2 linked regions of the Hahella sp. HNIBRBA332 genome follow. The protein of the gene in region 2 interacts with the protein of the main gene of each other region in a pairwise test. Links are inferred from orthologs where the notes say so. Each region holds a gene or a part of one and is shown on either strand. Other genes may lie near its edges.

Region 1 (5,603 bases), 700 kb from region 2 along the record:
ATCGCCGCGAAACCATGTACGTTCAACACGGAAAGAAACATTTCGTAGACTTCATCACGCCCCATGGCGGCGTTCGACACCACGGTGACTTTGCCTTTCACCCTGGGGTCGACTACAAAGCTGTAGCCGGTGATGTCGGCGATTTGAGTAATGAAGGCGCGGATATCGGCGTCTTTAAGGTTGACCTTCCATGTCTGATCTTCGGCCCCCGCCACGCCGGAGAAAAAACCCGCAATCAACAACCAGGCAAATGTAAAGGCTCTAAAATGTTTCATGTCCATTCAACAATCTTTTTTTGATTTTCATTACTTTGAGGAAGTCGCTTAGCGCAGCGGGTAACTGGCTCAGCGTAATGGGTAACTGATAGTGAAAGTCGCCCCATCCCGTTCTATTTCCACCTCCAGCATGCCGCTTTCATACAGCTGCTGAATCATCTGTCTATCCTGCTCGATGTTTCCAAGAACATGACCATTCACCGAACGAATCACATCCCCTTTCTGCAGGTTCATGGCACCCAACATAGGGTTGGCGCCATCGTACTGGTAGCCGGACGCTCCGTCGCCGCCACTCACCGGCGCCAGACCCACCGAAGCCAATGCTCCCCGCGGGTCTTCCTCCAGTCTCTTCTGCGCGACGTTGACGAACTCTTCGGGAGAGTCAATCCTGCCGCTGTCTCTGGGTCTCGCCACCTGTTCGATAGCGCTGCCCGCAACGGCGACGGAATCGTCAAACGCCAGCTTCTCCAAAGCGCCATTTCGACTGATCAACACATGATCAGGAAACACTGCTGACAATTTGGCTCCGCCGGGCAGCATTTCATTAATACGATAATATTCGGCCGATTTTCCCTTTTCCGCAATGATGGCGCCGGAACCGCCTTCTTCACCGCCGACTACGACCCCATACAGATCCAGCCTTAACGCAGTGATTGGAGCGTCCACTTGGCTCAACGCCTTTTTGGCGGAGGTATCTTCCGCCTTGCCGAATAAATTCCACGCAGGATAGTTAGCCTGCATCGCTTGATTCTTGTTTGCATTCGCCACGCCGCCGACCGGCATGACGATAATGTCCGGGGTTCCCACCCAAACGCCCCAGGTCACCCTTGCGGCTTGCCACGCCAGCGTCACGACGATGGCGAGCAAGAGCACCCAGGTTATCTTAGTAATATGGCCTGTCAACATGGGTCGTTAAAGTATCCGTTGCTGCACCCGGAAAACAATGTCGTCAGGATTCGCCTGTTTACTCCAAGGCGCGCCCGCCAGGTCCAGCAACCGTTTGCGAATTTGTATCTTCGCTGTGCCGTCCCGCGTTACCTGAGCGCTCATAACGGGTTTGTTTTCCGTGCTATCCAGTACTTCCAGGTGAATTTCCTCACCCTCCTGTTTAATCAGCCCCTGCAACGGAGGCATTGTGGCGGTCTTATTCTCCCGGCCCATCGGATAGGTAACCGGTCCGCCCGCCCACTGCGCTCGCCCTGAAGCTCGCACAGGAAGACCTGTATTTGTATCCAGCGTCACATCCAAGCCGCTGATCTTCAGCTCTCCACTCAGATTTAGACGATGGCGGCGCAACGCAGGCGCCAGCGCCGCCAAATCCAGAGAACCATCAGCAAGCACCCGGACTTGATCAAATCCATCCAGTGCGGCTTTGGCGTCAATATCGATTTTGTTGGCGCGAAAGTTCAGCGCCAGAGCGTCGCCCATCAGTAGCAGGCCGGATGGATACACATCCCAATCCAGCACGCCAGTGGCCCAAGAATGAGAAATCAGTGCTTTGCCTTCCCAAAGCGTGCCCTGCAGCTTCTGCACCCGCACGGGAAGTTGGTTGGCGGGACCCCCAGCCTGACGCCACACAAACTCCACAGGCACGAGTAATACTAACCCCGCCAGATAGGTCAGGCCGCCAATAATAACCAATCCTACAATTTTTTTTATCACTTCTTTGGCCTACAACCTTCCCAATCAACCACTGAGCATATGCATACGCGCAATGGACTACATTCTAATTGTTGAACCGACAAACCCTACTACGCCAAGCCTCGGCGGCCATTGTCTCTGGCCGGGCTCCGCCTCCGGGAGGTTTAAGACAACTGTCGCGAACAGCAGAATTCTTTTATCTTCGCCTCAAAACACAGGCTATAAATTCTTACATGGTAACAAAAGCATAGCAGTGTTTTCTAAAGAATATTTGCAACATTGGCAACGTGTTTGAGGTTAAACATTCTTAATAGACCCCACCACCCGCTTCAGGCTCTTCGCGCCATAAAAAAACCCGGCCGAAGCCGGGTTTTTTCCGCGGGAGCGTTATGAGGGGATGATTACATCATGCCGCCCATGCCGCCCATTCCTCCCATGCCGCCCATGTCTGGCATGCCGCCTTTCTTGTCGTCTTCAGGCAGGTCAGAAACCATACACTCGGTAGTGATCATCAGACCAGCGATAGACGCAGCGGACTGCAGTGCGGTGCGGGTAACTTTCGCAGGATCCAGAATACCCATTTCCAGCATGTCGCCGTATACTTCAGTACCGGCATTGTAGCCGAATGCGCCTTCGCCCTGACGGACTTTGTCCACAACTACGGAAGGCTCGCCGCCAGCGTTAGCGACGATCTGACGCAGAGGGGCTTCCATCGCGCGACGCAGCAGGTTGATGCCTACGTCCTGATCAGCGTTGTCACCGGTCAGGTCAGAAACGGCCTGCAGTGCGCGCACCAGCGCTACGCCACCGCCAGGCACCACGCCTTCCTCAACCGCAGCGCGGGTGGAGTGCAGCGCGTCTTCAACGCGGGCTTTCTTCTCTTTCATTTCCACTTCAGTCGCTGCGCCAACTTTGATAACGGCTACGCCGCCAGCCAGTTTGGCAACACGCTCTTGCAGCTTCTCACGGTCGTAATCGGAAGAAGTTTCTTCGACTTGACGACGGATTTGCGCAACGCGCGCTTCGATGTCGCTCTTAGCGCCAGCGCCGTCAATGATAGTGGTGTTTTCTTTAGTGACGACAACACGCTTAGCGGTGCCCAGGTCATCCAGAGTAGCGCCTTCCAGGTTCAGGCCAACTTCTTCGGAGATGACGGTGCCGCCAGTCAGGATAGCGATATCCTGCAGCATTTCCTTACGACGGTCGCCGAAGCCAGGCGCTTTAACCGCCGCCACTTTCACGATGCCGCGCATGTTGTTGACAACCAGAGTCGCCAGCGCTTCGCCTTCCAGATCTTCAGAGATCACCAGCAGAGGCTTGGAAGACTTGGCGACAGCTTCCAGCACAGGCAGCATTTCGCGGATGTTGGAGATTTTCTTGTCAACCAGCAGGATGAAAGGATCTTCCAGTTCAGCGCTCATGCTGTCTTGGTTGTTTACGAAGTAGGCGGACAGGTAGCCACGGTCGAATTGCATACCTTCAACCACGTCCAGCTCGTCTTCCAGACCACTGCCTTCTTCAACAGTGATAACGCCTTCCTTACCAACTTTTTCCATGGCTTCAGCAATGATGTTGCCGATGCGCTCGTCGCTGTTGGCGGAGATGGTGCCAACCTGGGCGATGGACTTGGAGTCTTCGCAAGGACGGGAGATATTCTTGATTTCTTTGACCGCAGCGATAACTGCTTTGTCGATGCCGCGCTTCAGGTCCATTGGGTTCATACCCGCTGCAACGGACTTCAGACCTTCGTTCAGGATCGCCTGAGCCAGTACAGTTGCAGTAGTGGTGCCATCGCCCGCTTCATCGTTGGTTTTGGAAGCAACTTCCTTAACCATTTGCGCGCCCATGTTTTCGAACTTGTCTTTCAGTTCGATTTCTTTAGCTACGGACACACCGTCTTTGGTGACAGTAGGCGCGCCGAAGGACTTGTCCAGAACCACGTTGCGGCCTTTCGGGCCCAAAGTGACTTTAACTGCGTCGGCTAAGGTGTTAACGCCCGCCACCATGCGCTTACGCGCGGAATCGCCAAATTTAACGTCTTTAGCTGCCATAACAAAATCCCATTACTTGTTAGTTGATGACAAAAGTCTTTAGTTTCGGAGTGTTAGCCTTCGATAACGCCGAAGATGTCGCTTTCGCTCATGATCAACAGCTCTTCGCCATCAATCTTAACGGTGCTGCCGGCATACTGGCCGAATACCACCTTGTCACCGACTTTGACCGCCAACGGACGGACATCGCCATTATCCAGAATACGGCCTTCGCCCACAGCCAGAACTTCACCCTGTGAAGGCTTTTCTGCCGCATTGCCGGGCAGTACGATACCACCGGCAGTTTTGGTTTCTTCTTCCTTACGGCGCACGACAACACGTTCGTGTAACGGACGAATTTTCATTTCGCTTTTTCTCCCAGTTAGAACATTTAACTAGCTGACTTTTTGGTTTTAAACAGCAGCCGGACATCCGGGTTGGACCAAGAACGCCGAGTGCTTAAATTGTGGAGGTTTAAATGGGGCCCGGGGCGAGGATTTCAACACCCCGGCTATAATTTTTTTAAATTTTTTTCCTAGTCCTCTCGGGTGTACTCGCCTTCAATTACCTTATCCCCGCCAGCGCCTTGGCGTGGGCCGCCGGAAGGTCCTTCGCGGAAGGGAGCGTCACGCTCTGAGGACGTAGAATAGGTCGTCTGGCTATAACTGCTTCTTACTACTCGCCCGCTACGCAACAACGCGCCGCCAATACGGCCTATGAGCAATTTGCGCGTCAAAGGCGTCAGCAGAACGAACCCCATGAAATCGGTCAAAAAGCCTGGCGTCACCAACATGGCTCCGCCAATCAGCAACGCGACGCCTTCCAGCATTTCTCCTGCGGGCAGCTCGCCCGCCTGCATTTTCGCCTGCAGACTGCGAAGCAGAGAAAATCCCTGCCGTCGCAACATGGTCACACCGATAATTCCGGTGACGATAAAAATCGATACAGTCGGCCAGAAGCCAATGGCCCCGCCGACTTCAATGATCAGATAAATCTCAATTAGCGCTATGAGGGGGATAAGAAAAGGTATTCTGCTTAGCATGATTCCGTCGTTACATCAGCCAGTGTTATGCAGGTGGAAATCGGTTCCTGGACCGTTTGGTGGTCGGCGAAATTACTGCCATAATACTGGCTTTACGAGCGCCTCCGGGCGCAGCCGCAAACCCTAGAACACCATATAATTCAATATAGTAAGCGGTAATTCAGCGTGGAGGAGTCCCGCCCCTGGCGGTCCGCTCCCCTCTATGAAGCGTATGTATCTTCACCTGTCGTTACTATAGATGGAGTTGTTTATTTCTATTTCAACGCGACGGACAAAGATTATTGTTTTTTCACTATCGAGAGAGTGGGACAAGTTATGCAATTGAAAGATTCTATGGTTGTGATTACCGGTGGCGGCCAGGGCCTGGGCCGCGCGATGGCGCTTTATCTCGCCGAAAAAGGCGCCCGCCTGGCGTTGATCGACCTGTCTGAAGAGAAACTGCAGGAAAGCGTCGCCAAATGCGAGGAGCTGGGCGCTGAAGCCAAGTACTACCTGTGCAATGTCGCCAAGGAAGCCGACGTTGAAAGCGTGTTCGCCCAAATTGCCGAAGATTTCGGCGGCGTCGACGCGCTGGTCAACAATGCGGGGATCCTGCGGGATGGCATGCTGATCAAA
Region 2 (5,527 bases):
AAGCTCCGCCAGGGTGCGAGAATGCAAAATCTTCCGCTGTAAAGCCGCGTGCTTCCAGCAGCGCTATCGCCAGGGCGTCTCCCAATACGAGACATACAGTGGTGCTGGAAGTGGGAGCGAGGTTAAGGGGGCAGGCTTCTGTGACGACACTGGCGTCGATGTTGGCTTCTGCGATTTGAGAAAGTGTGGAGTTTGGGTTGCCGGTCATACTGACCAACGGCACGCCCATGCGTTTAAGTAGCGGTAGTATGGTGACGATTTCCGCGGTATTTCCCGAATTGGATATCGCCAGAACGACATCTTTGGGGGTTACCATTCCCAGGTCGCCATGGCTGGCTTCTCCTGGGTGAAGAAAAAAGGAAGGGGTGCCGGTTGAAGCAAGAGTGGCGGCAATTTTATTGCCTATATGGCCTGATTTTCCCATGCCTGTCACTACAACTCTCCCTTCGCACTCTAGCATCAGGTCGCACGCTTTGACAAAAGCCTCATCTATGCGGTTGGTTAGCGCTTGAATAGCTTCAAGCTCCATTTCAATTGTGCGTTTGGCGGCTTTTATATATTCGTGATCGTGGTGGCTCATTAATGCAGCGTTCCAGAGTCGGTTTGTTGGAGTGTCAGCTTGGCCGCAGACAGGTGTAAAGTTTTATCATGAGCGGCGAGGCTTGCGTATTATACGACGCTCGGGGGCTGCTGCAACTTACCGGGAAAGATGTGGGCAGTTAAAACATCTTCTGATATATTCCGCAGCTGTTTAGGCTATTTTTGGCAGAAACGCTAAAGCCGCCGTAAGGTTATGTTTTTAGGATGCTTAATGCTTCCAGGAAGGGGGCGTTTACGCGGACTGGGCGATTAAGGTGATTTTAGATGACGCGAAACCCCTCCAATTACGTGGAAGTCAGGGGGCTTACCTTCGCCAGAGGCGACAGGCTTATCTACGATAACGTAGACATCGATATACCCAAAGGCAAGGTCACCACCATCATGGGACCCAGCGGTACGGGCAAGACCACTCTACTTAAATTAATCGGCGGCCAATTGAAGCCCGACAAAGGCGACATTTGGGTGAACGGCTTTAATGTGCCGAAGCTGAAGCGCAAGGAGTTATACGAGTTGCGCGAGCGTATGGGGATGTTGTTCCAATCCGGCGCGCTCTTTTCTGATCTCAGTGTCTTTGAGAACGTCGCATTCCCTTTGAGGATTCACACCCAGCTACCGGAAGCAATGATTCGGGATTTGGTGCTGATGAAGCTCCACGCAGTGGGGTTGCGCGGCGCACGTGATCTGATGCCAAGCGAACTGTCCGGCGGCATGGCGCGTCGTGTGGCGTTGGCGCGGGCTATCTCTATGGACCCGGAAATGGTGATGTATGATGAGCCTTTCACAGGTCAGGATCCTATCGCTATGGGCGTTATCGTCCAGTTGATCCGCTTGCTTAATGATGCTTTGGGGCTGACCAGCGTGGTGGTGTCTCATGATATTCAGGAGTCATTGAGTATTACCGACCATCTGTGCATAGTCGCCGACGGTAAGGTGATGGGGCAGGGAAGTCCTCAGGAGTTGCGCTCCAGCGGGAATGCTTTTGTTAAGCAGTTCCTCAATGGATTGCCGGATGGGCCGGTGCCTTTCCATTTTCCCGCGACAGATTATGCGGAGGATTTATTACGGGGAGACCAGGATGCTGGATTTTCTGCAAAGGCTTGGTAGAAATGGCCTGCTTTCGCTCGGCGCCTTAGGTCGGGCGGGAATTTTTTTGGTGGGGTCGTTACTGGGCGCTCCACGCATGAAAGGTTTGCCGCTAGTACTCAAACAGCTTTACTCCGTCGGCGTCCTATCGCTGGTGATTATTGTCGTCAGTGGTCTGTTTATAGGCATGGTGCTTGGCCTACAAGGTTACAACATTCTAGTGGACTATGGTTCAGAGCAGGCTATTGGCCAGATGATCGCCTTGACGCTGGTGCGTGAATTGGGGCCGGTAGTGACGGCGTTATTATTCGCCGGACGCGCCGGTTCTGCGCTGACAGCTGAAATTGGGTTAATGAAGGCGACGGAGCAATTATCCAGTCTGGAGATGATGGGGGTCGACCCGTTGCGGCAGATTATTGCCCCGCGGCTTCTAGCTGGATTTATCGCTATGCCCTTGTTGGCCATGATATTTAGCGTTGTGGGCGTCTGGGGCGGTAAAATGGTGGGGGTGGAATGGCTCGGCGTTTATGAGGGGTCGTTCTGGAGCAATATGCAGGCGTCTGTGGACTTCTCCGATGACATTCTCAACGGGATTATCAAGAGCATTGTGTTCGGCGTCGTGTGTACCTGGATCGCCGTTTTTCAGGGATATGATTCGGTACCTACTTCTGAAGGCATCAGCTCTGCGACCACCAAAACAGTTGTTTACTCATCGTTAGCGGTGCTGGGACTGGATTTTATTTTGACCGCCGTAATGTTTGGAGATTTTTAATATGCGGATTCGTACGCTGGAGATATCTGTAGGGGCGTTCATCGTCGCCGGCATTGGGGCGTTGTTCTTATTGGCGCTTGAAGTGAGCGGGTTGTCGCTGAGTCCTACGCAGGATACCTACAAGTTATATGCGGAATTTACTGATGTGGGTGGGTTGAGGGTGCGGGGTAAAGTGTCCTTGTCCGGCGTCACTATCGGGCGCGTCAACAGTATTGCATTGGATCCCAAGTCGTCCAAGGCTGTTGTGGAAATGGATATTGATGCGGATGTGAACTATCTGAGTGCGGACAGTGTCGCAGTTATCAGTACCGCAGGCCTCTTGGGGGAAAAGTATATTAATGTCTCTATTGGTGGGGACGAGGAAGCCCTAAAGGACGGAGACTTCTTTTATAGTACGCAGGGCGCGCTAAATTTAGAGAAGCTGATAAGCGACTTTGCGACCAGCAAGTAGGTCGCTGTATCTCTGAATTCAAAATAAAGTCGTGAATTTTGGTTAGTGCTAGTCAGGCAAAGAAACAGTTAGGCAATTTACATGATGTTAACAGTGAAGAATATTGGGAGTGTGTTTGCAGTCATGGCGATGATGGCGTTTGCTGTTGTGGCGCAGGCCAACGCACAGCAAGACGTTTTTGGCGTGGTGCAGGACAGCACTAAAATGCTGGTTACCAAGCTGCAATCCGAAAAGCAGACTTATTACGAGAATCCACAAAAATTTTATGGCGTGATGCAAGATGCGCTTGAAAATCTGGTTGATTTTGACCGCATTGCCGCACGGGTAATGGGGCGATATCGCAGAGAAGCCAGTGATGAGCTGAAAGAAAAGTTTGTTGGAGTGTTCAAAAAGAGCTTGTTTGACGCATACGGCAAAGCGCTGGTGGAGAGTGGCGAGTTTAAAGTCAACGTATTGACTGCCACCATCAATCCAAGAGATGAGGGGCGTGCAAGTGTGGATTTGGAAGTGATCTCTGCATCTGGCAACAAGTATCCGGTTATCTATTCGATGTATAGAAATCGCGACAATAAATGGTTGCTGGAGAATGTCATCGTAAATGGCGTGAATATAGGCCTTGCATTCAAGGACCGCTTTGAGCAGCAAGTTAACGTGCATAATGGCGACATCACCAAAGTTGTAGATAGCTGGTCCAGTCGGATCGAAGAAGATGAACTGACTAGCGAGGCGAAGTAATGTCGGCAAGATTGACCTGCACCAGGGATGAGCAATCCAGAGAAACGGTGCTGAGCATTTCTGGAGCGGTTGATCTCTCCTGCGTGACTGACTTATTGGCTGAGGGCGAAAACTCTGTACGGACGACAGACGCCTCTTCGCCGCTGCGCATAGATGTGTCTCTCGTTGAGAATGCGCAAAGCGTATTGATATCGTTATTGCTGCGATTGGTTGCGGCGGCGGAGGCCAAAGAGCTAAACGTCAGTGTGTCAGGGCTGTCCGGCAAGATGTTTGATATTGCGCGTGTTAGCGGCGTTGAAACTGTTTTGCCGCTGGCGGACGCGCCAGACTGACTTGTAAATATCCCTCCAGTTAAGCAATTTGCGGCTGTCGCTGCAAATTGTTTCCAATCCATAACTTGGGCCCAGCCCCTGCTTGGGTTAAAATGCCTCGTTTAGTTCAGCCAACGAATAACGAGGAGTGGGCGCATGCAACCCGAAGCATTGCAAGAAATTTTGCAAGAAAAGCTGTCCGACTGTGAAGTCCGTGTAGAAGGTGATGGCTATCATTATCAGGTTGTTGCCGTCGGCGAACGTTTCGCCGGCCTTACTCCCGTCAAAAAACAGCAAGCGGTGTACAGCTGCATCCATGATCTGATCGCTGACGGCACCGTACACGCTGTTTCTATCAAAACATACACTCCCGATGAGTGGGCCGCCGCGAATAAATAATTCGTTTTCCAACCCAGGTAAGTTTAATGGACAAATTATTGATCGGCGGTAGCAAACCGCTTAATGGGGAGATTCGTATCTCCGGTGCGAAGAACTCCGCATTACCCATCCTTGCTGCGACGTTGCTGGCGGATGAGCCCGTCACTATCGGCAACCTGCCGCATCTTAACGACATCACCACCATGATTGAGCTGTTGGGCCGCATGGGCGTTGAGCTGATGATCGACGAAAAAATGTGTGTGGAAGTGCACGCCAATACTATCAAACATTTGACTGCGCCCTATGAGCTGGTAAAGACCATGCGGGCATCCATTCTGGTGCTGGGGCCAATGCTGGCTCACTTTGGCGAGGCGGAAGTTTCATTGCCGGGCGGTTGCGCTATCGGCAGCAGACCCGTTGATCTGCATATCCGCGGTTTGGAGGCCATGGGCGCCGATATTCTGGTCGAAGGCGGCTATATCAAAGCAAAAATCAATGGTCGCTTGAAAGGCGCGCATATATACATGGACACTGTGACGGTAACCGGTACAGAAAACCTCTTGATGGCGGCGACGCTGGCGGATGGTAAGACGGTAATTGAAAACGCCGCGCGTGAACCGGAAGTCATAGACTTGGCTGAGTGTTTGATTGCAATGGGCGCGGATATTCGTGGTCATGGCTCTTCTACGATTGAAATTAACGGCGTTGAACGACTACATGGCTGCCGCTACAACGTATTGCCGGATCGAGTGGAGACCGGGACTTATTTGGTCGCCGCCGCGGCGACTCGTGGTCGGGTCAGAGTAAAAGACACTCGCGAAGACATCTTGGAAGCGGTTCTGTTGAAGCTGGATGAAGCCGGCGCACATATCAGCACAGGTCCAGACTGGATAGAGCTGGATATGAAAGGAGCCCGGCCGAAAGCTGTCAACCTGCGCACGGCTCCTTACCCTGCTTTCCCAACTGATATGCAGGCGCAGTTCGTCGCCATGAATACCGTGGCGGAAGGTACGGGAGCTATCGTTGAAACCGTATTTGAAAACCGCTTCATGCACGTGCAGGAACTGCGCCGCATGGGGGCGAAGATTAAGCTGGAAGGCAATACTGCTATCGTGGAGGGAGTAGAGTCTTTGACCGGCGCTCCGGTAATGGCGACAGACTTGCGCGCTTCCGCCAGCTTGGTGATCGCTGGATTGG

What was found.
Region 1: the proteins of O5O45_RS01405 (region 2) and groL interact in binary tests that used the Escherichia coli proteins (3 or more experiments, as listed by UniProt). The link is inferred for Hahella sp. HNIBRBA332 from one-to-one orthologs.

What each region holds. Positions count from the first base shown.
Region 1 is NZ_CP132203.1:973,530-979,132, reverse strand. What follows is about bases 1,643-4,502. They hold groL (chaperonin GroEL), read right to left. Parts: upstream 3,968-4,502; coding sequence 2,318-3,967; downstream 1,643-2,317. Other genes in these bases: O5O45_RS04555 (FxsA family protein), read right to left, coding at 4,482-4,502; groES (co-chaperone GroES), read right to left, coding at 4,021-4,311; gspN (type II secretion system protein N), read right to left, coding at 1,643-1,937. In the rest of the region: type II secretion system secretin GspD, read right to left, coding at 1-281; O5O45_RS04575 (type II secretion system protein N), read right to left, coding at 345-1,181; more of gspN, read right to left, coding at 1,188-1,642; more of O5O45_RS04555, read right to left, coding at 4,503-4,988; O5O45_RS04550 (SDR family oxidoreductase), read left to right, coding at 5,304-5,603.
Region 2 is NZ_CP132203.1:276,108-281,634, forward strand. Bases 1-2,784 are described here. They hold O5O45_RS01405 (ATP-binding cassette domain-containing protein), read left to right. Parts: upstream 1-864; coding sequence 865-1,704; downstream 1,705-2,784. Other genes in these bases: O5O45_RS01400 (KpsF/GutQ family sugar-phosphate isomerase), read right to left, coding at 1-580; mlaE (lipid asymmetry maintenance ABC transporter permease subunit MlaE), read left to right, coding at 1,676-2,455; mlaD (outer membrane lipid asymmetry maintenance protein MlaD), read left to right, coding at 2,457-2,784. Also shown: more of mlaD, read left to right, coding at 2,785-2,906; O5O45_RS01420 (MlaC/ttg2D family ABC transporter substrate-binding protein), read left to right, coding at 2,988-3,641; O5O45_RS01425 (STAS domain-containing protein), read left to right, coding at 3,641-3,973; O5O45_RS01430 (BolA family protein), read left to right, coding at 4,109-4,351; murA (UDP-N-acetylglucosamine 1-carboxyvinyltransferase), read left to right, coding at 4,378-5,527. UniProt on the Escherichia coli protein: Part of the ABC transporter complex MlaFEDB, which is involved in a phospholipid transport pathway that maintains lipid asymmetry in the outer membrane by retrograde trafficking of phospholipids from the outer membrane to the inner membrane.